Regions from separate parts of the Streptomyces sp. CA-106110 genome, predicted to be linked through region 1. Evidence: predicted binding sites of a transcription regulator. Region 1 holds the regulator's gene; the other holds the start of a gene.
The links. The regulator HspR, encoded in region 1, represses chaperone genes until heat shock. The targets are predictions, from matches to a motif close to TTGAGNNNNNNNNNCTCAA.

Region 1 (11,094 bases):
GTCCTTGGCGCGCTGGGTCGCATCGGCGATCACGGCCAGCAGCTCGCGGTTGGGCTGGGGCGGCGCGACGGTCGAGCCGGTCACGCTGGGCAGACCGGCGAGCACGCGCTCCGCACCGGCCCGCACGGAGGCCTGGTCGGCGTCCACGGCGGCCAGCAGGTCGATGATGTTCTCGTTGTCCTGCCCCTCGAGCAGCGCGAGGAGCAGATGGGCGGGGGTGAGGTCCGGGTGGCCCTCGGACACGGCCCGGTTACTGGCCGCATTGATCGCGTCCCGGCTCCTGTTGGTCAGCTCCGCGTCCACGTTCGCCTTCTCCTCCTTGCGTCGGCCGCGCTCAGACGTTCTCTTCCAGGTCTTTCAGGTCTTCCAGTGTGACTGAAGCAACCTGCACAAAGTTGAGTCTATTCCACTCAAGGCGGTGAACGGGAGGGACACCCACTAAGTTCCGAACCATGGCCACGTACTCCGTAGACCCGGGCGCGCCCGGCACCTCGTACCTCAGGTTCTGGCGGGAGCGGCACCTGTGCACGCTGACCACCCTGCGCCCGGACGGCAGCCCGCACGTCGTTCCGGTCGGAGTGACCTACGACCCCGAGGCGGGGCTGGCGCGGGTGATCACCAACAAGGCGAGCGCGAAGGTGGGGCACGTGGCGGCCGCGGGCCCGGACGGGGCGCAGGTCGCGGTCTGCCAGGTGGACGGACGGCGCTGGGCGACGCTGGAGGGCCGCGCCCGGATCTCGGCGGACCCGGAGCGGATCGCCGACGCGGAGCGGCGCTACGCCGAGCGCTACGGACGGGTGCCGTCGCCCAACCCTTCACGAGTGGTGATCGAGATCACCCTGACCCGGGCGTCGGGGCGCGGCTGATTCCGGCCATCTATGGCTTCGGTGGATATCCGGAGATGTCCCGGAAAACTGCAGCGGCGTCACCGTGTTCAGGTCACGGTGACGCCGCTGCGGGGGGAAGCACCTGAGCGATCTGTTACGACGGGGGAATCGCGTCAGGCACTGCGGGGGGTGGCTGAGATGGCCCTCACTTCCGGAGTGTCCGGCTCGGCCAGCCGGTGGTCACCCCGGTCGAGGTTCACAAAGATCATTCCGTACCGTATGGCACACCGCACCGGCTGTGGCGCCCCCCGAGGCCGCCGCAGAAGACGGTATGCCCGCACGTCCTCTTCATCGTCCCGGGTGACGACCACAGGTTCTCCGAACACCGTCACCATCAACGAGTCGCCACTGTGGGGAATCGCTGTGACCAGGTCGATGAAGTGCCAGCCGGAACGGTAGGCGGTGGCCATTTCCCGCCGGAACGAGCGGTCGTCGGGAGGATTGGTCACGTCAGCCCCTCACACGGCCGTCCGCGGGCATCACGGGCCAGCTGGTGTCGTTGACGTGTGCAGTGGACTTGACCACCGCCGGCCAGCTGGTGTCAGCTCGACTGTCACCCTTCTCGCCGGTGAGGCCGCTCAGCGCGCCCAAGGCCACAACGGCGGTGAAGGCGACGGCAAGCACCGAGCGAAGCATTTTCTTACCCATAGTCGGCCTCGTCCTCACGTGAAGGTCCCCTCTTCCCCCGTCCGGTACGACGATGGCTCATTCGGGCACATGGTGGCCACATAATCGATGCATCATGTTCCTGCATGTTCAGGACCCTGGGGGGTGGAGATTTGGCAACGAATCGGACTGAAGTTGCACATCCCCATCCAGTGACCGAGATGTGCGAGGAAGGGGGTCGCCTCTACGCGATTGCCCTCCGCACGGGACGGATCGCCCGCGCCGAGGTGGAGCCGGCTCCCTGCCTCATGGAGTTCGCGCTTCTCCACCCCGACCCCGACGACTCGGACTGGCTGCGCCCCGTCCCCGCGTCGGTGGCCCTGGCTCAGCGTCTCAATCCCATAGAGCGCGAGATCAGTGACCGCCGACGGCAGTCGATCGAACTCGCCGACGCGTTCCAGCCGTTCATGGCCCTGAGCGCGCACAGGGGCTCCGCCGGCGACTCCCTCACCGTCCTGGAGGGCGGCGAACGCATCAACGCGGCGCTCAACCTGGCCACTTCACAGTGCCAGACCGAGGTGCTCACGATCCAGCCCAGCGACCGCTACACCGAACGCAGCCTGCTGCGCGGGCTGGAACGCGACCGGCCGCTGGTCGACCGCGGGGTGCGGATCCGGACCCTGTACCAGCACACGGCCAGGCACAACCCGGAGAAGCTGGCGTACGTCGCCCAGCTGGCCGCCGGCAAGGTGGAGTACCGCACCATCGACGAACTGGTCGAACGCCTCATCATCTGCGACGAGACCGTGGCCTTCATCCCCACCCGGGACGACCAGCAGGTCGCGCTGGAGCTGCGGCAGCCGGGACTCGTCCGCTATCTGATCAAGGTGTTCGAGTTCATGTGGGACCGGGCGGTCCCGCTGAGTGCGGGCGCCCCCTACGAAACCGCCGCCGGCGGCATCACGAACATCCAGCACTCCATCGCGAAACTCCTCGTGGAGGGCCACGTCGACGAGGCCATCGCCCGCCGGCTGGGCATGAACGTGCGCACCTGCCGCGCTCACATAGCCAAGCTGGCCACAGTCCTGGGCAGCGGCAGCAGGGCCCAACTCGGCTACCTCATAGCGCAGTCGGGGATCCTGAGCCGGGACGAACCGGGCGACGACCGGGCGCAGTGACGCGGCCGCGCCCGCGCGACGGATCGCGGGGCCGCCAGGGCCGAACCACACCGATCCGGGGGGCCGACGCGGAATCGGGAGCCCGCGGCTCCGGCTCCGGCCCTGAGCCATGGATGTCGAAGTCGCTGCCGAGCGTGGCCGGTTCGGCCTTGGCGGCCGCACGGGGCACAACGCCTCGACCAGAGAGCGCAGTGCGGCCTTGCCATCACCCAACGCCTCGAACCAGGACGGGCAGATCGGCCTCACGGCGGTGTCGATACGGCACTACGACGCAACTCGGTCGGCCACGCGCCCCCGTGGGTCACTCTGCTTCTCGAGTCACCCTGGGGATCCCCGCAAGGAGGCATCGCCGCCGCAGTCGGCAGCGGGCGCCCGGCGCACCCCGTATCGCTCACAGATCGGCCGGGGATCCCGGAACGGCGGGAGCGGTGGCCGGGAGCAGCTCCGTCGCGCGCACGGGGCCGTCCAGGCCCGCCTGGGCGATACGGACCCCGAGCTGCGTCCGGCTTGCCGCTCCCAGGGTCTCCGAGAGCCGGGCGATGTGCGCGCGGCAGGTACGGACACTGATGCCCAGGCGCTCGGCGACCACGGCGTCCTGGTGGCCCTCCGCGAGCAGCGCCGCGATCGAGCGCTCCCGGTGGGTGATGCCGTCGATGCCCGTCTCGGGGAGCGGCGAGGTGAGCGGGATCGCGAGGCGCCACAGGCGCTCGAAGACGGTCATCAGGTAGTCGACCAGCGCCGGATGGCGCAGTTCGAGCGCGATCGTGCGGTCCGCGTTCGCCGGGATGAAGGCGACCTTGCGGTCGAAGAGGATCAGGCGCTCGGGCACCTCGTCGAGGGTGCGCGCCTCGGCCGCGTCACCCATCAGCTCCATGTAGTTGTGCAGGCCCTGGCCGTGCCGGGCGACATGCGTGTACAGGTCGCGCATGCGCACGCCCCTGCGGCGCATCTCCATGGCCCGGTGCAGGCCCTCGGAGAGCTCGTCCTCGCGGCGGATACCGCCCGGCTGCACCGTCAGCACCTCGGACGCGCACTGCTCCGTCGCCTCGTCCATGGCGGCGCGGATCCGCGACAGCCCGTCCAGGACCCTGATCGCCACGCCCTCCCCGGGACCCTGTTCGCGGCCGCCGAGCCCTCCGTACCACTCGACCGCGGCCACCGCGGTCCCGAGCCGCGCCTGACTCGCGCCGACCTCCTCGTACACGCCGCGCAGCAGCCGGGTCATGACCTCCTGCGGGGAGGTCGGCACCAGCCAGTCCATGTCGTCGGGGTCCGGGTGCAGCAGCGCGAGTTCCAGCAGGCAGGGCACCGGCTCGGCGTCCGCGCGGGGCAACCGGCCCCGGCGTACGGCCCGGGAGTACACGCGGTTGCCGGCCCCGCAGAGCCGGTCAGCGCCGTGCGGATGCGTCTCCGTCCCATCCCCGGCCATCTTCCACCCCTGGCTCCGACTCCTGGCTCCGGCGTCCTGAGCTGCTCAGCTCACCAGCGACGTCCTCGCGCGCGTCCGGACACGGCCGTTTGCACCGTGTCCGAACGCCTTCGCAGCGCAACTATGCGCGGAGCCGCCCGCCTCCGCAACACAGGTCCCTCACCGGAGCACCCAGGAATGACCTGATGTATCCCTGATCATCCGGGCCTCAGGAACTTTCACTGCAGCAAGCTGACGGAGTCGCGGCAGGCGCCGCGGCGCACGATCGTGTGCGCTTCCGGAAACCACCGGGAAATCGGCGCGCCGAGTGAGGCACTCGGCGTCCGGGCATGGCAGACATGTTCGACGTTCACACGTTGACCGACGCGTGGTGGGTGGCCGAAGGGACGGCGGGAGGACCGCCGGCAGCGGCGGTGGAGTTCACCCGGGCGATGTGAGAACGCCCGGACCGCCGGTGGACGGGCGCCGTCGCCCGCCCACCGCGTGGGTCACTTGATGCCGTTGGCGTCGCAGTACGTCTTGTACTTGGGGGTGCAGATCTCCTGGACGGTGTAGATGCTGTCCTGGAGCACCGTGTCCTTGATGTTGCCCTTGGTGAGCGCGACCACCGGCACCAGCATCGACGGGATCTGCTTCTGCGTCGGGCTGTCGACCTTGTCGCGGGTCAGCGCGTCGAACTCGATCGAGCGGCCCTGGACCTTGGACACCGCCATCTCCGCGGCGTTGTTGGCCTCTTCGGGGTACGACTTGTACACACTCATGTACTGCTCGCCCGAAAGGATCCGCTGCACCGCGTCCAGCGCCGCGTCCTGTCCGGTCACCGGCGGGATCTTGGTGGCGCCGGCCTCCTTCAGCGCGTCGATGATGGCGCCCGCCATGCCGTCGTTCGCGGAGTAGACACCGGTGATGTTGCTCAGCCCGATGGCCCGGATCGCCGCCTGCATGTTCGCCTTGGCGTTCTCCGGCTTCCAGTCCTTGGTGTCGAACTCCCCCGCCTTGGGGATCTTCACCTTGTCCTTGAGCTCGCTCAGCGCACCCGCCTTGAACTGCGCGGCGTTCGGGTCGGTGGGCGAGCCGTTCATCATGACGATCGTGCTGCTGGAGGCGTTGGAGCCCAACTTGTCGACGAGGGCGCGCCCCTGCACCTGGCCGACCAGCTCGTTGTCGAAGGAGATGTACGCGTCGATCGGGCCCTGCGCGAGCCGGTCGTAGGCGATGACCGGAATGCCCGCGTCCTTCGCCTTCTGCACACCGGGAGCGATGGCCTTGGCGTCCACCGCGTCCACCAGGAGCACGTCCACCTTGTCGGCGATCATCTGGTCGAGCTGCTGGTTCTGCTTGGCCGCGTCCGCGTCGGCGTTCTCGTAGACGACCTTGCCCTTGTCGTCGGTAAGGGAACGGACCTGCTTCTCGATGATGGGGTAGTCGAACTTGTCGTACCGGGGGTTCTCCTTCTCGGGCAGAAGGAGACCCACTGTGATGTCGTTGCCCTTCTTGGGGCTCGCGGAGCTGCTGCCCCCGCCGACTCCGTCGATGACGCCGCATGCGGCGAGCGAGATGGCCGACGCCGCGGCGGCCAGAGCTATCGCGGTACGACGCACAGCGGTCCTACGGGTGGTACGAGCGTTCACATCAGAAGCCTTCCGGGCGTGGGAGCAGCGTTGCGACCCAGGTGGCTGAAAGCCAACGCGGGGACGGTATGCAACGTCAAGAACTACCGGTTAACGAGATGGCAACAGCACTCGGGTGGAAGTCAAGTGAAGACCAAGGCATAACGGTGCGAGGACGGTTCCCAAACCTCCGTGTGATGAAGATTTCGCCCGCCACCTGCGGGGATCCGGAAACCGACGAACCGTCAACTTGTTGACCACGGAGTGTGGTTCACCACCTCACTGCAAACGTGATCTACCTCACGTTCCGTCGGCCGAGTCACCGCCTGCCGCAGTCGCCGTGCGCCAGGAGGAGTCGAACCGCGCATCCTCCGGGCCGCATGCGGCAGTTCGCCATCAACGGCACGTTTCCGGGCATATCGAAGAAGACGGACCACTGCCGCGCGATCGAAACGGAAGCCGGGAAGGCCGTGAGGACCTCGGCCTACGGCATCCGGGACCGGCTCCTGGCTCCGGCTTCTGGCCCTTGCCGCACGCGAAGGGGCGGCACCGGAAGAGTTCCGGTGCCGCCCCTTCGGTATGACCTCAGTCGGTCTGCTGCTGCCGCTTGGGCCGCCACACCACCAGCGCGCTGGTCTGCTGCACCTCCTGGTACGGCACCAGGTCACGGCGGTACGAGGCGTGTACCGCGGCCTCGCGCTGGCGCATCGTCGCCGCCGCGCCGTCCAGCGCGGACTGGAGCTCGGCGACGCGGGCCTGGAGCGCGATGACCTGGTTCTCCAGTTCGATGATGCGCTTGATGCCGGCCAGGTTGATGCCCTCGTCCTGCGACAACTGCTGCACCTGACGGAGCAGTTCGATGTCGCGGGCCGAGTAGCGCCGGCCCCGGCCGGCCGTGCGGCCGGGGGACACGAGTCCCAGGCGGTCGTACTGGCGCAGCGTCTGCGGGTGCAGTCCGGAGAGCTGGGCCGCCACCGAGATGACGTAGACCGGGCTGTCCTCGGTCAGTTCGTACGGGTTGCGTCGACGGCCGTCCATCTCGTCATGCTCCCTTCGCCGCCTGGAACAGCTCCGCCCGCGGATCCTCGCCCGCGGTCGCCTCGCGATACGCCTCAAGCGCGTCACGAGCTTTCCCCGACAGGTCCTTCGGGACACTCACCTCGACGGTGACCAGCAGATCGCCGCGGGTGCCGTCCTTGCGGACCGCGCCCTTGCCACGGGCACGCATGGTGCGCCCGTTGGGCGTGCCCGGGGGCAGCTTCAGCGTCACCGGGGGCCCGCCGAGGGTGGGCACCCGGATGTCGGCGCCGAGCGCCGCCTCCGCGAACGTCACGGGCACGGTCACCGTCAGGTTGTCGCCCTTGCGGCCGAAGACGGGGTGCGCGTCCACGTGCACGACGACGTACAGATCGCCGGCCGGGCCGCCCCGCTCGCCGGGACCGCCCTTGCCGCGCAGCCGGATGCGCTGCCCGTCCGTGACGCCCGCCGGGATGCGGACCTGCATCGTCCGGGACGACTTCGCCCGGCCGCTGCCCTTGCACTCCAGGCAGGGGTGCTCGGCGATGAGTCCGCGGCCCTTGCAGTCCGGGCAGGGGTCGGTCAGCGAGAAGCCGCCGCCGGAGCCGCGCGCCACCTGGCCGGTGCCGACGCAGGTCGGGCACACACGCGGTGTGCCGTTCTTGTCGCCGGTTCCCGAACAGGCCTTGCACGGCGCCTGCGAGGACATGCGCAGCGGTACCGTCGCGCCGTCCACCGCCTCCATGAAGCTCAGCGTGACCTCGGACTCGATGTCCTGGCCGCGCCTCGGCTGCGTACGCGTGCCCGCGCCGCCGCCGCGGTTGAACAGGCCCCCGAAGACGTCACCGATGCCGCCGCCGAAATTCCCTCCGCCGGCGCTCCCCTGGCCGCCGAAGAGGTCGCCGAGGTCGAAGTTGAACGAGCCACCCGCTCCGGGACCGGGGCGGAAGCCGCCGTTCCCGAAGAGGGTGCGGGCCTCGTCGTACTCCTTGCGCTTCTTGGGGTCGCCGAGGACGTCGTTCGCCTCGGAGATCTCCTTGAAACGTTCCTCCGCCTTGGCGTTGCCCTTGTTGGCGTCCGGGTGGAACTCGCGGGCGAGCTTCCGGTACGCCTTCTTGATCTCGGCCTCAGTGGCGTCCTTGGGGACGCCGAGGACCTTGTAGTAGTCCTTCTCGATGAAGTCCTTGGTGCTCATCCCCGACGTCCCTCCTTCCCTACGCCGCATGGGTGTACGTCAGCCCTCGTCCGGGCCACCGCTCTCCTTGTCGTCGCCCGCCTCGCCCGTCTCCCCGGCCTTGACCGTCTGCGCCCCCGGCTGCGGCTCGGCGACGGCCACCCGCGCGGGGCGGATGGTGCGCTCGCCGAAGCGATACCCGGGCTGCAGAATCGCCACGCACGTCGTCTCCGTGACGTCCGGCGCGTACGAGTGCATCAGGGCCTCGTGGATCGTCGGGTCGAAGGGCTCGCCCTCCTTGCCGAACTGCTGCAGACCCATCTTCGCCGCGACGGTCTCCAGCGACTCGGCGACGGACTTGAATCCGCCGACGAGCTCGCCGTGGTCCCGCGCGCGGCCGATGTCGTCGAGCACCGGCAGGAGCTCGGTCAGGAGGTTCGCGATCGCGATCTCCTTGACCGTGATCCGGTCGCGCTCGACGCGGCGACGGTAGTTCTGGTATTCGGCCTGGAGGCGCTGGAGGTCCAGGGTGCGCTCGTTGAGCGCAGTGCGCACCTGGTCCAGCTGTGCCATCAGACCGGCGGTCTGTGTGTTCGCGTCCCCTGCCGGGGCCGCCGCCTCCTTCGGAGAGGAAGAGGCGGCCTGCGGCTCGGCGTCATCAGGGGTGGCGCCGGAGGGGACGTCGGGCTTCTCCTCGAAGCCCGGGGTCTCCTCCGTCACGCGGCACCGTCCTTACGGTCCTCGTCGACGATCTCGGCGTCGACGACATCGTCGTCGGCCTTCGCCTGGCCGGCACCGGCGTCACCGGCACCGCCCGCGGCCTGCGCGGCCTGGGCGTCGGCGTACATGGCCTGGCCGAGCTTCTGGGAGACGGCCGCGACCTTCTCCGTGGCGCTGCGGATCTCGGCCGTGTCCTCGCCCTTGAGCGTCTCCTTCAGCTCGGCGACGGCGGCCTCGACCTCGGTCTTGATCTCGCCCGGGACCTTGTCCTCGTTGTCCTTGAGGAACTTCTCCGTCTGGTAGACGAGCTGCTCGCCCTGGTTGCGGGTCTCGGCGGCCTCGCGGCGGCGGTGGTCCTCCTCCGCGTACTGCTCGGCCTCCTGGCGCATCCGGTCGACCTCGTCCTTCGGCAGCGAGGAGCCGCCGGTGACGGTCATCTTCTGCTCCTTGCCGGTGCCGAGGTCCTTCGCCGTGACGTGCATGATGCCGTTGGCGTCGATGTCGAAGGACACCTCGATCTGCGGGACACCGCGCGGGGCCGGCGGCAGACCGGTCAGCTCGAACATGCCGAGCTTCTTGTTGTACGCCGCGATCTCACGCTCGCCCTGGTAGACCTGGATCTGCACGGACGGCTGGTTGTCCTCGGCCGTGGTGAAGATCTCGGACCGCTTGGTCGGGATCGTGGTGTTGCGCTCGATGAGCTTGGTCATGATGCCGCCCTTGGTCTCGATACCGAGGGACAGCGGGGTGACGTCGAGGAGCAGGACATCCTTGACCTCGCCCTTGAGGACACCGGCCTGGAGCGAGGCGCCGATGGCGACGACCTCGTCCGGGTTCACGCCCTTGTTGGCCTCCTTGCCGCCGGTCAGCTCCTTGACGAGCTCGGCGACGGCGGGCATACGGGTGGAGCCACCCACGAGGACGACGTGGTCGATCTCACCGATGGAGATGCCGGCGTCCTTGATGACGTTGTGGAACGGCGTCTTGCAGCGCTCGAGCAGGTCGGCCGTCAGCTGCTGGAACTGAGCCCGGGTGAGCTTCTCGTCCAGGTGCAGCGGGCCCTCGGCGGACGCGGTGATGTACGGCAGGTTGATCGAGGTCTCGGTGGACGAGGACAGCTCGATCTTGGCCTTCTCCGCAGCCTCACGCAGGCGCTGGAGGGCCATCTTGTCCTTGCCGAGGTCGACGCCGTGGCCGGCGGCGAACTGCTTGACCAGGTAGTCGACGACGCGCTGGTCCCAGTCGTCACCACCGAGGTGGTTGTCACCGTTGGTGGCCTTCACCTCGACGACGCCGTCACCGATCTCCAGGAGGGACACGTCGAAGGTGCCGCCACCGAGGTCGAAGACGAGGATGGTCTGGTCGTCCTTGTCGAGGCCGTAGGCGAGGGCGGCCGCGGTCGGCTCGTTGACGATGCGCAGGACGTTGAGGCCCGCGATCTCACCGGCCTCCTTGGTGGCCTGCCGCTCGGAGTCGTTGAAGTAGGCCGGGACGGTGATGACCGCGTCGGTCACCTTCTCGCCCAGGTAGGCCTCCGCGTCCCGCTTCAGCTTCTGCAGGATGAACGCGGAGATCTGCTGCGGGTTGAAGTCCTTGCCGTCGAGCTGGATCTTCCAGTCCGTGCCCATGTGACGCTTCACGGAGCGGATGGTCCGGTCCACGTTGGTGACCGCCTGACGCTTGGCCACCTCTCCGACGAGCACCTCACCGTTCTTGGCGAAGGCGACGACGGACGGCGTGGTCCTGGCACCCTCGGCGTTGGTGATGACGGTGGGCTCGCCGCCTTCCAGAACGCTGACGACGGAGTTAGTCGTGCCCAGGTCGATGCCGACCGCACGTGCCATTTCGATTCCTCCAGCTGACTTGAGTGGAACAGGCTCAAGGATGCACGAGGGATCGGTGCGGCGTCAACAGACCTGAGTCGAGCAGACTCAACTTTGGTCCGGGGCCGCTCGGCAACCAGGGAAACACCCTGCGTGGCAGCCCTCCGGGGACCACGCCAGGGGCCCGGACACCGCGACCAGCAGGACCGCCGCACGCACCGGACCCGCGCCCTCAAGCGCTCGCGCCACCGCTGCCCAGCAGCAGGGCCAGCCGGCTCACCGCCCGGTCGATCTCGCGGGCGCAGTCGTACAGCACGTCGTGCGGCTGCGCCCAGGGGTCGGGGACGTCGTCCTCGGCGGCGGCGACCGGGGCGGTGGCACCTCTGCGGGCGGCCACGACTGCCACCACTCCATCGAAACCACCCGCAACCCCGAGGTCTTCCCCGTCCATCATCCCGCCGGACACCGCCCACCGCCCCGCACCGCCCGCAGCACTGCCAGCCGCCGTGCGCAGGCCGTCCACGGCACCCGTGGCGACGGAGTCGTCCACGGCGACCGCGGCGTCCCGGGCCCGCGCGCCGTCCACTCCCCCGGCGGCGAGACGGACGAACTCCTTCAGCGTGAAGCAGCGGCGCATCGCCGACGGCGCG
Region 2 (11,094 bases), 1.4 Mb from region 1:
CGGCTATCCAGGTCTGACAGCAAGATGCACGACGTCCGGAACGCCCCGGGCAACCGGGACCTCTTCGGTACGGACCTGCTGGAACCCGGCATTCCAGAGGGTTCCTTCAAATTCCGGAGAGGGTTGCGCCGACCATACAGCGAGTACTCCTCCGGGCCTCAACAGGCGTGCGCAGCTTGCCAGTCCTGCCCTCGAGTACAGGGTTTCGTTGTCGTCGGTGACGGTCCAGCCGGGCCCGTTGTCGATGTCGAGGCACAGTGCGTCGTACGTGTCCGATGTCTCATTGACGTATGCGACGAGATCCGTTGCGAGGAGGCGGGTGCGCGGGTCGGCCAGCGCGTCCGCGGTCAGGGCGGACAGTGGGCCGTCGCGGTGCCAGTCGATGACGGCCTGGTCCCGTTCGACGACCGTGATCCCTCCCCAGCGGGTGTCCGCCGCGGCGTGCGCGAGCGAGAAGCCGACGCCGAGTCCGCCGATCAGCACGTGGGGCCGGGGGCGGTGGTCCAGGGCGTCGCGGGCGGCGTCGACGAGCAGCCGCTCCGAGCGCCCGTCGGAGGTGTCCATCAGGAAGCAGCCGTTGGCGATGATCTGCAGCAGTCCGCCCTGGCGCCGCAGCACCACCTCGCCGTAGGGGCCCGAGCGGCGGTCGAGCACTTCTGGGGCGTCGTAGGTGTCGTACGGATGAGCCATGGGTCACATTCTGGTGACGCGATCTGCTGCTGACGACCGATTTTGGTCGGGCGGGTACGCCCTTCCCCGGCTCGGTGCGCCGGACCCGGCGCGCTCAGCGTCGTGACCTGGCCCGACCGCCGTTAGGGCGCGAACATCCGTTCGCGCGGTTGGGCCGGACGCGCGAGGCGTCTGAGAAGTTGCTTTGAAATCGGGACGGTGGTGGCGTCGGTCATAGACAGCGACCCCTGCGACGCCAAGGGTGGTGCGTGACGGAAGGAGCGCCGCGCCTTGGAACGCACGGTCTCGGCGGCTGACGCCACGTTCACGGCCCCGGGGACGGGCGCGCCATTCCTTGACGGCATGCCGCGCCAGCGCACGGCATCCCAGCCGGCCCTTCCGGCCCTCTGCCCGCCCGCGCCGAAGGCGGGCCCGCGTCCCTGGCTGCTCCTGCCGAACCCCGTGGCCACCCCCTTCACCTTCGGGTACGCCGCCGTCCTCGCCGTCACCTCGCTCTTCGCCGCGTACGCCGACCCGGCCCTGGTGCACACCCTGTACCAGCAGTCCAGCACCGACGTCGCCCATCTGGTGCGGACCCCGGTGCCGGTGCTCATCGCCAGCGCGCTGTGGATCGCGGGCGGGATCACCTCTTCGTACACGCTGGTCTTCCTGTTCGTGCTGACCGCGCTCGAGCGGCGGATAGGAGGACGGCGCACGGTCGTCGTCTTCCTGCTCGGGCACGTCCTCGCGACCCTGGCCACCGAGCTCCCGGTCGGTCTGTGGGTACTGGTCGGCGAACTGCCCGACAGCTCCCTGCACCGCCTCGACTACGGCATCAGCTTCGGCGTGGCGGCGAGCCTCGGCGCACTGACCGGCCTGCTGCGGCCATGGCTGCGCTGGGCGGTGCTCATCGTGTTCGGCGGCATACTGCTCCAGGACCTCGTCGCGTTCACGGACCCCCTGAGCAACTGGGGCCATCTGATGTCCCTGGCCATCGGGATCGCCATGTGGCCGCTGGTGCGGCGGTGGCGGAAGAGGCCCCAGGAGGCCGCCCCCGCCCGGTAGCCGCTCCCGCCGGTCCGGCGGTTCGGCGGTTCGGTCAGCGCTCCGGCGGTGTCCACACGTAGGGCGTTGTCGTGGTCACCGCCCGGAAGCCCAGACGGCGCAGGATCGGGGCGCTGTCGTCGGAGGCGTCCACCTGGAGGTAGCGGACGCCGCGTTCCGCCGCGAGGGCGGCACGCACCGCGACCAGCGCCCGGTAGATCCCCTTGCCCCGCCACCGGGCCAGCGTCGAGCCGCCCCACAGGCTCGCGAACTCGGTCCCCTCGCGGAACACCAGCCAGGCCGCCGAGACGACCTCCCCGTCCGCCTCGGCCACATGAACCGCGATCTCGTCCGGCGCGGCGGCCACCCGGCCGGTCAGGTCGTCCGCGAGCCAGCCGCAGTCCTCCCCCCAGACGGCCGATTCCATGGCGGCGATGCGGCGCATGTCCGCCTCGGCCGTGACGCGGCGCAGCGTGACGCCCTCCGGGAGGACCGGGTGCCGTACCGCCAGGTCCGCGGTGCGCCCGATGACCACCGTCTCCTGGTCCTCGGGCACGAAGCCGGCGGCGCGCAGCCGGTCCACGAGGTCGGCCGGGGTGTCGTGCCCGCGCGTCTTCCACTCCACCGCCTCGCCGCGGGCGGCGAAGTAGTCGCGCTGCCGGACGATCAGCCGGTCGAGTTCGGCCCCGTACACCCCGAGGTCGCGAGGCCCGCTGACGAGCCCACGGAACTGACCGACGATCCGCAGCAGCGGGCCGTCGTACTCGTGGGCGACTCCTGCGGGAGGGCTCGGCGGGGCACCGCGCATCTGGTCGTCGTAGGCGGCGAGAAGGATCTCCGATTCTGTCATGAGCAGACCGTACGGCGGGCGGCGGAGGGCGGGGCGACTGCCGGACGGTCGAGCTGCCCGGCGGTGCGCGGGCACGACGGCCGTTCGGCCGGGAAGCGTTGCGCTCCCGAGGGCGTTGGGACGACATCGGCACCGCTTCCCACCCGGCCTGACGTGCCGTCAACGGAGGTGGCAGGCCTGATCGCTCAGAGCGAACGTCCCCTGGGGAACAATCGAATCCTCCTGGACATTGAGTCCGTGTAGCTCAACTTGACTGCCGAAGGGGAGATCATGGCTGCTGAGTCCACGGCGTTCACACCGCTTGCTTTGCCCGTGCTGCCGCTCGACGGCGAGGTCGTGCTGCCCGGCATGGTGGTTCCGCTGGACCTGAGTGATTCCGAGGTGCGCGCTGCGGTCGAGGCCGCCCAGGCCGCCGCCCGGTCGGAGCCCGGAAAGCCCAGGGTTCTGCTGGTTCCTCGCATTGACGGGACGTACGCGGGCACGGGTGTGCTCGGCACGGTCGAGCAGGTCGGCCGGCTGGCCGACGGCGACCCGGGCGCCCTGATCCGCGGCCGCGGCCGTGTGCAGATCGGCGCCGGGACCACCGGGCCGGGTGCGGCGCTGTGGGTCGAGGGCACGAGGATCGACGAGACCGTTCCCGACCCCCTGCCCGGCCAGGTCGCCGAACTGGTCAAGGAGTACAAGGCCCTCGCCACCAGCTGGCTGAAGAAGCGCGGTGCCTGGCAGGTCGTGGACCGTGTCCAGGCGATCGACGACGTCTCCGCGCTCGCCGACAACTCCGGCTACTCGCCGTTCCTGACCACCGAACAGAAGGTGACGCTGCTGGAGACCGCCGACCCGGTGGCCCGGCTCAAGCTCGCCACTGAGCAACTGCGCGAGCACCTCGCCGAGCAGGACGTCGCCGAGTCCATCGCCAAGGACGTCCAGGAGGGCGTCGACAAGCAGCAGCGCGAGTTCCTGCTGCGCCGTCAGCTGGAGGCCGTCCGCAAGGAGCTGCGCGAGCTGAACGGCGACGCGAAGGAGGGCGAGGAGTCCGACGACTACCGGGCCCGGGTCGAGGCCGCCGACCTGCCGGAGAAGGTCCGCGAGGCCGCGCTCAAGGAGGTCGACAAGCTGGAGCGGTCCAGCGACCAGTCGCCCGAGGGGTCGTGGATCCGCACCTGGCTGGACACGGTGCTGGAGCTGCCGTGGAACGAGCGCGCCGAGGACGCATACGACATCCTCGGCGCCAAGGCCGTCCTGGACGCCGAGCACTCGGGCCTCGAGGACGTGAAGGAGCGGATCACCGAGTACCTGGCGGTGCGCAAGCGGCGCGCCGACCGCGGCCTGGGGGTCGTGGGCGGGCGGCGCGGAGGTGCCGTTCTCGCCCTGGTCGGGCCGCCCGGTGTGGGCAAGACGAGCCTCGGCGAGTCGGTGGCGCACGCCATGGGCCGCAAGTTCGTGCGGGTCGCGCTCGGCGGTGTACGCGACGAGGCCGAGATCCGCGGTCACCGGCGTACCTATGTCGGCGCCCTGCCCGGCCGTATCGTCCGCGCCATCAAGGAGGCCGGCTCGATGAACCCGGTCGTCCTGCTCGACGAGATCGACAAGGTGGGCTCCGACTTCCGGGGCGACCCGGCGGCCGCCCTGCTGGAGGTCCTCGACCCGGCCCAGAACCACACCTTTCGCGACCACTACCTCGAGGTCGAACTCGACCTGTCCGACGTCGTGTTCCTCGCGACGGCGAACGTCCTCGAAGCCATCCCGGAGGCCCTGCTCGACCGTATGGAGCTGGTCCGCCTCGACGGCTACACCGAGGACGAGAAGGTCGTCATCGCCCGCGACCACCTGCTCCCGCGCCAGCTGGAGCGGGCGGGCCTGAACAAGGACGAGGTCGCGCTCGACGAGGGCGCGCTGCGCAAGCTCGCCGGCGAGTACACCCGGGAGGCGGGCGTACGGAACCTGGAGCGGTCGATCGCGCGGCTGCTGCGCAAGGTCGCGGCCCAGCACGAACTGGGCGAGAAGGAGCTGCCCTTCACCGTCCGCGACGAGGATCTGCGCGGCCTGATCGGGCGTCCGCACCACGTGCCCGAGTCCGCCCAGGACCCGGCCGAGCGGCGCACGGCGGTCCCCGGCGTGGCGACCGGTCTCGCGGTCACCGGCGCCGGCGGTGACGTCCTCTACGTGGAGGCGTCGCTGGCCGATCCGGAGACGGGCGCGGCAGGCCTGACGCTGACCGGCAAGCTCGGCGACGTGATGAAGGAGTCGGCGCAGATCGCGCTGAGCTTCCTGCGCTCACACGGCGCCGAACTGGAGCTGCCGGTCGGCGACCTGAAGGACCGGGGTGTACACATCCACTTCCCGGCGGGCGCGGTCGCCAAGGACGGACCGAGCGCGGGCGTCACGATGACGACCGCACTCGCCTCGCTGCTGTCCGGCCGCCTGGTGCGTACGGACGTGGCGATGACGGGCGAGGTCTCGCTCACCGGCCGTGTCCTGCCCATCGGAGGGGTGAAGCAGAAGCTGCTCGCCGCTCACCGGGCGGGTGTGAAGACCGTCATCATCCCGAAGCGCAACGAGCCCGACCTGGACGACGTGCCGGCGGAGGTGCTGGACAAGCTCGACGTCCACGCCGTCACCGACGTCCGCCAGGTCCTCGAACTGGCGCTCGCGCCGGCCACGAACGACGCGGCGCCCGAGGTTCCCGTGGCGGCGTGACGGACGTCGCGGGATGAAAGAAGGCCCGGGCTCCGTGAGGGAGGCCCGGGCCTTCCCGTGCGACCGCTCAGGGGACGTCGGCCGTCGGCGAGTGCCCGCACTCTGTCGAGTGCGCTGGTGCCTTGTGGGTCCGGGGATCGCTCCCCGGGCCCCGGCCGGGGGTCTGTGGCGCTAGCCGTTGGCGAGTGCCTGGACCCTGTCGAGGGCGCCGTTGAACTTGTCGTGGTCCCCGACCGTCGGTCCGGACGACGTGTACTGCCACATCGTGTAGTACGCCCAGCCGGCCGGCAGCGTGCCCGGGTCGGCGGCATAGCGGGCGATCCATAGCGGGTCGGCCGAGGCGAAGCCGCCGTAGTTGCCGGTGCACTGGGTCCACCAGCTGGTGGCCGTGTAGATCACGGCGTTCCGGCCGGTACGGGCCCGGTAGGTGTTCAGGAAGTCGGCGATCCAGCTGACCATCGCGCTCGCCGACTTGCCGTAGCAGGCCGCCCCGTACGGGTTCCACTCGATGTCGAGCGTGCCCGGCAGCGTCTTTCCGTCCCCGGACCAGCCGCCGCCGTGGTCGACGAAGTAGTTGGCCTGGGCGGCGCCGCTCGTGGTGTCCGGGGTGGCGAAGTGGTACGCGCCGCGGATCATGCCGATGCTGTACGAGCCGTTGTACTGCTGGGCGAAGTAGGGGTTCGTGTAGTAAGTCCCCTCCGTCGCCTTTGAGTACGCCCAACGCACGCCGCTGTTCCACAGCGTGGACCAGGCGACGTTGCCCTGGTAGCCGGAGACGTCGACGCCTTCCGTCTGGGCGACGAGACTGGGTGCGGGCGCGCCGCCTCGGCCGTCGTGGGCCAGGACGCCCATGCCCATGTACGCGGTGCCACGGGCGGGTGTGCCCGCGGCGTGGGCCGGGAGGGCGGTCAGCAGGGACAGCAGGGCGAGCAGGATTCCGGCCGCGAGCAGGCCGGGCTGCCGGAACGATCCGGGTCTGTGCACGGGCATACGAGCCTCCGGGTGACTCGGTGGGGGGAGACGCCCGGGCGGGCCGGGCGCGTGGGGAGTGCCGGTCTCGGCTGCACAATGGCGTGAGCATGCCAGAGGCCGTCAACGAAGCTAGGCACGTGGACCCGGGCTGGGAAGAGGGGTCGGAGAACGCCGTTGGTCTAAGCCTGCGAAATACTGGCGGAGCTGCGGCAATGGCGATGCTCGGCGGAAACTTTCAGGAACGGGAAACCGGGGCAGGGGTACTGACGTGCACGAGCATGGAAACGGCGAGGAGCGCGGGGGCGACTCCGGCGTGCCGGAAAGCGGTCTGGAATGCGGCGGCGCGGACCGGGAATTCCTCTCCCTGGAGCGTGAGCTGACGGTGTTCCTGCGACGGGCGAGGGCCAATCAGGGCGAGATGGCCCGAGAGGTCCACCCGGACCTGGAGCCCGCGGCGTACGGCCTGCTCGTGCGCCTGGACGAGTACGGCCGGCAGCGTGCGACGGAGCTCGCGGCCTACATCGGCGTCGGCAAGGCCACCATGTCCCGCCAGTTGCGCGCCCTGGAGGACCTGGGCCTGGTGGCCCGGGAGCCGGACCCGGCGGACGGCCGGGCGTGGCTGGTCCACCTCACCGAGGAGGGCCGCACCCGGGTGGGAAACGTGCGTGAGGCGCGCCGTGCGCTGTACGTGCGGGAACTGTCCCACTGGGACCGGCGCGAGGTGGCCGAACTGGCCCGCCTGCTGAACCAGTTGAACCAGAGCATGGAGAAATAGCCTGCTCGGGGCCTGCTCGGACCCCGCACGGCTCCCCGCGAGCCGCTCACAGCTCCACGTACACCACCGTCGCGTCGTCGTGCGTCTTGCTGCGGCCCAAGTACGCCCGCTCCTCGCGGTCGCCGGCCTCCAGGGTCCGTACGCGCTCCACCAGTGCCGCCGCCCCCTCCTTGCGCACGAGCGAGAACAGATCCGTCCAGTCGCCCTTGTGGAACTTCTCCGTCCAGCGGGTCGCGCCGTCCGTCAGGGCCGTGAGCGTGCGTACCGCCGCACGCGGCAGCTCGCCCGTCACCGCGCGGGCGGCGACCGACGGGTCCGCGGCCGCCGTGAAGAAACCGCCCTCCTTGTTGCGGACCGTCGCGTCCGCGATCGCGTCCGTCGCCAGACTGGCGCGCGGTATGCGGGCGAGGCGGTCGTCCAGGAGAGCGGTGACCGTGCCGTCGGGGGCTTCGATCAGCAGGGCCGAGTCCGACAGGACCAGATACTCCACCGTGGCGTGCGACCAGCGGGCGAGGACCACGGTCGCCTGGGGTGTGCGTGGGTGAGAAAGGTCACAGGTGGAGGTGTGGGTGTCGGCGGTGCGTCTGACGGCGGCCGACAGGATCTCCGCCAGGGTCAGATCCCGGCGGGAAACGGACAGTTCGGTCAGTGCCCCGCCGAGTCGTGTGCTGAACCAGTGGACGGAATGAAGACAGCCGTAGTCGGCCGGCGGCGGAGTCACGCCGTCCAGGACGACCAGCGCCCCACCCTGTCCTGAAGCCGGAAGCGCGAGTGCGGCGAAGTCCTCGTTGGGGCGGGCCGGGTCGCCGGGCTCGGAAATCAGTTCAGTACGCATTCGGCCAGTCTGCACGAGCCCTTCACAAGGTCCACCAGAGGTTGGCAACGGTCGCCGAAAGGGTGCGACCGGCCTGGTCAGGCGCCTGGTTTGGTACGGAATGATCGGCTCCGGTGGAGCGTGGTGGCGAATACTGCCAAAGTGCGCCGCCGACGTCCAACCGGCCCGCCGTACGGGGCCCCCGGGCGGGCTCGGGGAACTTGCCGCCAACTCCCCGCCGATGTTCACTCCTTCGGGTGGCGGGTCAGGCGAAGCGAGACCTCTGCCCACCGGCACTGGGAGGGTCGAAAACCGTCGTACCGGGTCGACGCCCCAGTAGACGGACCGTCACCCGGGCCCATGGGTTAACGAGTCAGGAATGCGAGCACCGGTGCAGATGAAGCGGCCTCGGCGCACAGGCAAGCAGACGACCCCCGAACGGAACGCCTCGTCCGGGTCCGCGGGCAGTGGCCGTCCCGCCCATGTGCGCAACCGGCTGATTGTCGCCGTCGCCGTGGTCGCCGCGGCGATCGCCGGCGCCGGGGCGCCGAGCGTCATCGCCGCCTCGGGACAGCTGAGCGACTCCCAGAGCCTCGTGACGCTCACGGAGCAGGCACAGGACGCGCTCGTCCTCGCCCACTCGCTGGCCGACGAGCGCGACGTGGTCACCTCGTGGGTGGCCGCCGGGCGCCCCAAGTCCGCGACGCCCGCCGAGCAGCGCAGCGCCAGCGTCGACCGCGAGATCGAGGACCTGCGCGCCGATCCGGACCTCCCGGCGGCGCTGCGCAAGGACCTCGACGACGTGGGCTCCGTACGCAGGGCGGCGCTCGTCGGCAAGAGCAGCGCCCTCGAGGCGCACCAGGCGTACTCCGCCGCCATCACCGAGCTGCACGCCCTCGCCGACCAGCTGGCCGGGAAGATCCCGCCGCGCGCGGGCTCCGGCGCCTATGCGCTCGCCGAGCTCGACAGGGGGGTGCAGCAGGCGGCCGCCGCCCGAGGACTGCTCCTCGCGGCCCTGAACATCCCGCGCACCACCCAGACCACGATCGACCCGATCACCGGCCTGCCTACGACCACCACCAGCTCCTCGGACGCCGACGCCAAACAGCGCGACGCGCTCACCGCCGCCGCACAGCAGGCCGCCGTGCGTTCCGACGCGGCCGTCGCCGACTTCCACGACACAGCGCCCGCCGCGGCCCGGAACTCGTACGACTCCACGGTCAACGGCCCCGAGGTCACCTCCGCCGAGCAGTACCTCAAGGCCCTCACCGACCAGCCCACCCTCTCCGACAGCGACCTCGGTCTCAGCTCCAAGAAGGTCGAGGCGGCGCTCTCCGCCCGCGTCGACCTCATGCGGGGCGTCGAGTCCTCGCTCTACGAGGGCCGCAGCAAGGACCTCGCCCATCTGCGCGATGACGATGTCACCGCGCTGGAGATCCGCATCGCCGTCCTCGGCGCGCTCATGCTCATCGCCGTCGGCATCGCCACGGGCATGGCCCGCGGCCTCACCCGCCCGCTCGCCGTCCTCCGTATCGGCTCGGCCCGCGTCGCCGCCGACCCGGCCGCCGAGGAACCGGTGAAGTTCACGGGGCGCAACGACGAGTTCGCCCAGGTCGTCCGCTCTGTCAACGCCCTGCACGCGCACGCCGTCGCACTGCAGGAGCGCCTGAACACGCTGGAGGCCGACCGCAAGCACCTGGTCGGCCAGCGCCAGACCATGGCCGACGAACGCTCCCGGCTGCGCAACGAACTCACCCAGGCCTCCGCCCACCTGGAGCAGGTCCGGCACAGCATCCACTCCACCTTCGTCAACCTCGCCCTGCGCACCCTCGGCCTGGTCGAGCGGCAGCTCGGCGTCATCGAGAGCATGGAGGAGCGCGAGCAGGACCCGGATCGGCTCTCCACGCTCTTCAAGCTCGACCACTTCGCGACGGTCATGCGCCGGCACAGCGAGAACCTCCTGGTCCTGGCCGGCACCGAGCACGTCCAGCAGCACGCCGGACCCGTGCCGCTCGTGGACGTGGTCCGCGCGGCGGTCAGCGAGATCGAGCGGTACGAGCGCGTCCGGATCGCCGCGCTGCCGCCGCACGCGAACCTCGCCGGTTTCGCCGCCGACGACCTCTCGCACCTGGTGGCCGAGCTCCTGGAGAACGCCACCTCGTTCTCGCCGCCGGACGTCGCCGTCGAAATCTCCGGCTGGCTGCTGGAGAGCGGCGAGGTGATGCTCTCCGTGCAGGACGAGGGCATCGGCATGAGCGGCGAGCGGATGAGCCGGCTCAACACCCGCCTCGCCGAATTCGACCCGGACGACCCCTACGACCAGGAGAGCGGCGAGGGTCTCGGACTCGGACTCTATGTGGTGGCCCGCCTCGCCCACCGGCACGGCGTCCGCGTTCAGCTCCGCGAGCAGAAGCAGGGCGGTGTCGCGGCGGTCGTCGTCCTGCCCAAGCCGCTGCTCGCTGCCGCCCCGGCCGCCGCCGTGCCCGCCTCGGGACCCGCGGCGGCCGGCCCGCACACCATGTCCCTGCCGGGCGCGGACGCGGAGGTCAACTCCAACGTCCTCAGCAGCCGTTCGCGGATGACCGTCCTGGAGCCCGAGGGTGACGAGGACCCGCTGATCGCGGCGGCGGCGCAGGCCGTACGGGAGCGCACGGAGACCGAGGGGCCGCAGGAGCCCGTACGGGACGAAGACGCTCTGCTCGGGGAACGGACGGCGTGGAACGGCGGGCCGGCACGGGAGCCGGTGGCCTTCGTGCCCGAGTCCGGTCCGGAGACCACGATGGAGCTGCTGCTTCCCTCGCCGCGGACGGACGCACCGGCCCCCGCTCCCGTCGCCGACATCCCCGCCCAGGCGCCCGCCGACCCGTACGCCATAGGGCCCGACACCCACGAACGCATCGCCGACGGGGGCGAGTCGCGGCCCGCCCCCGCGCCGCAGGAGTCCTGGGAAGAGCCGGACGAGTCCGAGGTCCCCCGCCTCACGGCCAAGGGCCTTCCCAAGCGCACCCCGAAGATCTCCGCGCCCGCCCCGGCCCCCCGGCAGCGCTCCGGTGGTGTGGACGCCGAGGCGCTGCGCCGCAGGCTCGGCGGCTTCCACCGCGGCGCCGCGGAGGGCTACCGCCACGTCGAGGCGGAGAACGCCGAGAAGACGGCGGAGACCCAGGCCCCCGCACACCGGTCCACGGCACCACAGCACACGGCTACACCCGGCACGGCACAGGACGTAGAAGCATCGGGGGGCACAGTCGAGGAGGCAAGCAGTTGACCGCGCCC

Region 2: a site for HspR is predicted at 2,793-2,811, ahead of lon (endopeptidase La). Genes of this name have one in related genera too.

Annotation. Positions count from the first base shown of each region.
Region 1 is NZ_JBNJNB010000001.1:5,946,862-5,957,955, forward strand. It holds gene clpB (ATP-dependent chaperone ClpB) at 1-303, opposite strand, end outside; gene ACQEXA_RS27385 (pyridoxamine 5'-phosphate oxidase family protein) at 453-866, shown strand; gene ACQEXA_RS27390 ((2Fe-2S)-binding protein) at 1,001-1,297, opposite strand; gene ACQEXA_RS27395 (hypothetical protein) at 1,338-1,535, opposite strand; gene ACQEXA_RS27400 (helix-turn-helix transcriptional regulator) at 1,640-2,671, shown strand; gene ACQEXA_RS27405 (LuxR C-terminal-related transcriptional regulator) at 3,063-4,100, opposite strand; gene ACQEXA_RS27410 (sugar ABC transporter substrate-binding protein) at 4,589-5,731, opposite strand; gene ACQEXA_RS27415 (heat shock protein transcriptional repressor HspR) at 6,296-6,748, opposite strand; gene dnaJ (molecular chaperone DnaJ) at 6,753-7,922, opposite strand; gene grpE (nucleotide exchange factor GrpE) at 7,962-8,621, opposite strand; gene dnaK (molecular chaperone DnaK) at 8,618-10,465, opposite strand; gene ACQEXA_RS27435 (low molecular weight phosphatase family protein) at 10,677-11,094, opposite strand, start outside.
Region 2 is NZ_JBNJNB010000001.1:4,520,711-4,531,804, reverse strand. It holds gene ACQEXA_RS20840 (spermidine synthase) at 4-690, opposite strand; gene ACQEXA_RS20835 (rhomboid-like protein) at 961-1,734, shown strand; gene ACQEXA_RS20830 (GNAT family N-acetyltransferase) at 1,769-2,563, opposite strand; gene lon (endopeptidase La) at 2,834-5,260, shown strand; gene ACQEXA_RS20820 (lysozyme) at 5,432-6,250, opposite strand; gene ACQEXA_RS20815 (MarR family winged helix-turn-helix transcriptional regulator) at 6,501-7,007, shown strand; gene ACQEXA_RS20810 (protein phosphatase 2C domain-containing protein) at 7,054-7,842, opposite strand; gene ACQEXA_RS20805 (nitrate- and nitrite sensing domain-containing protein) at 8,201-11,086, shown strand; gene ACQEXA_RS20800 (roadblock/LC7 domain-containing protein) at 11,083-11,094, shown strand, end outside.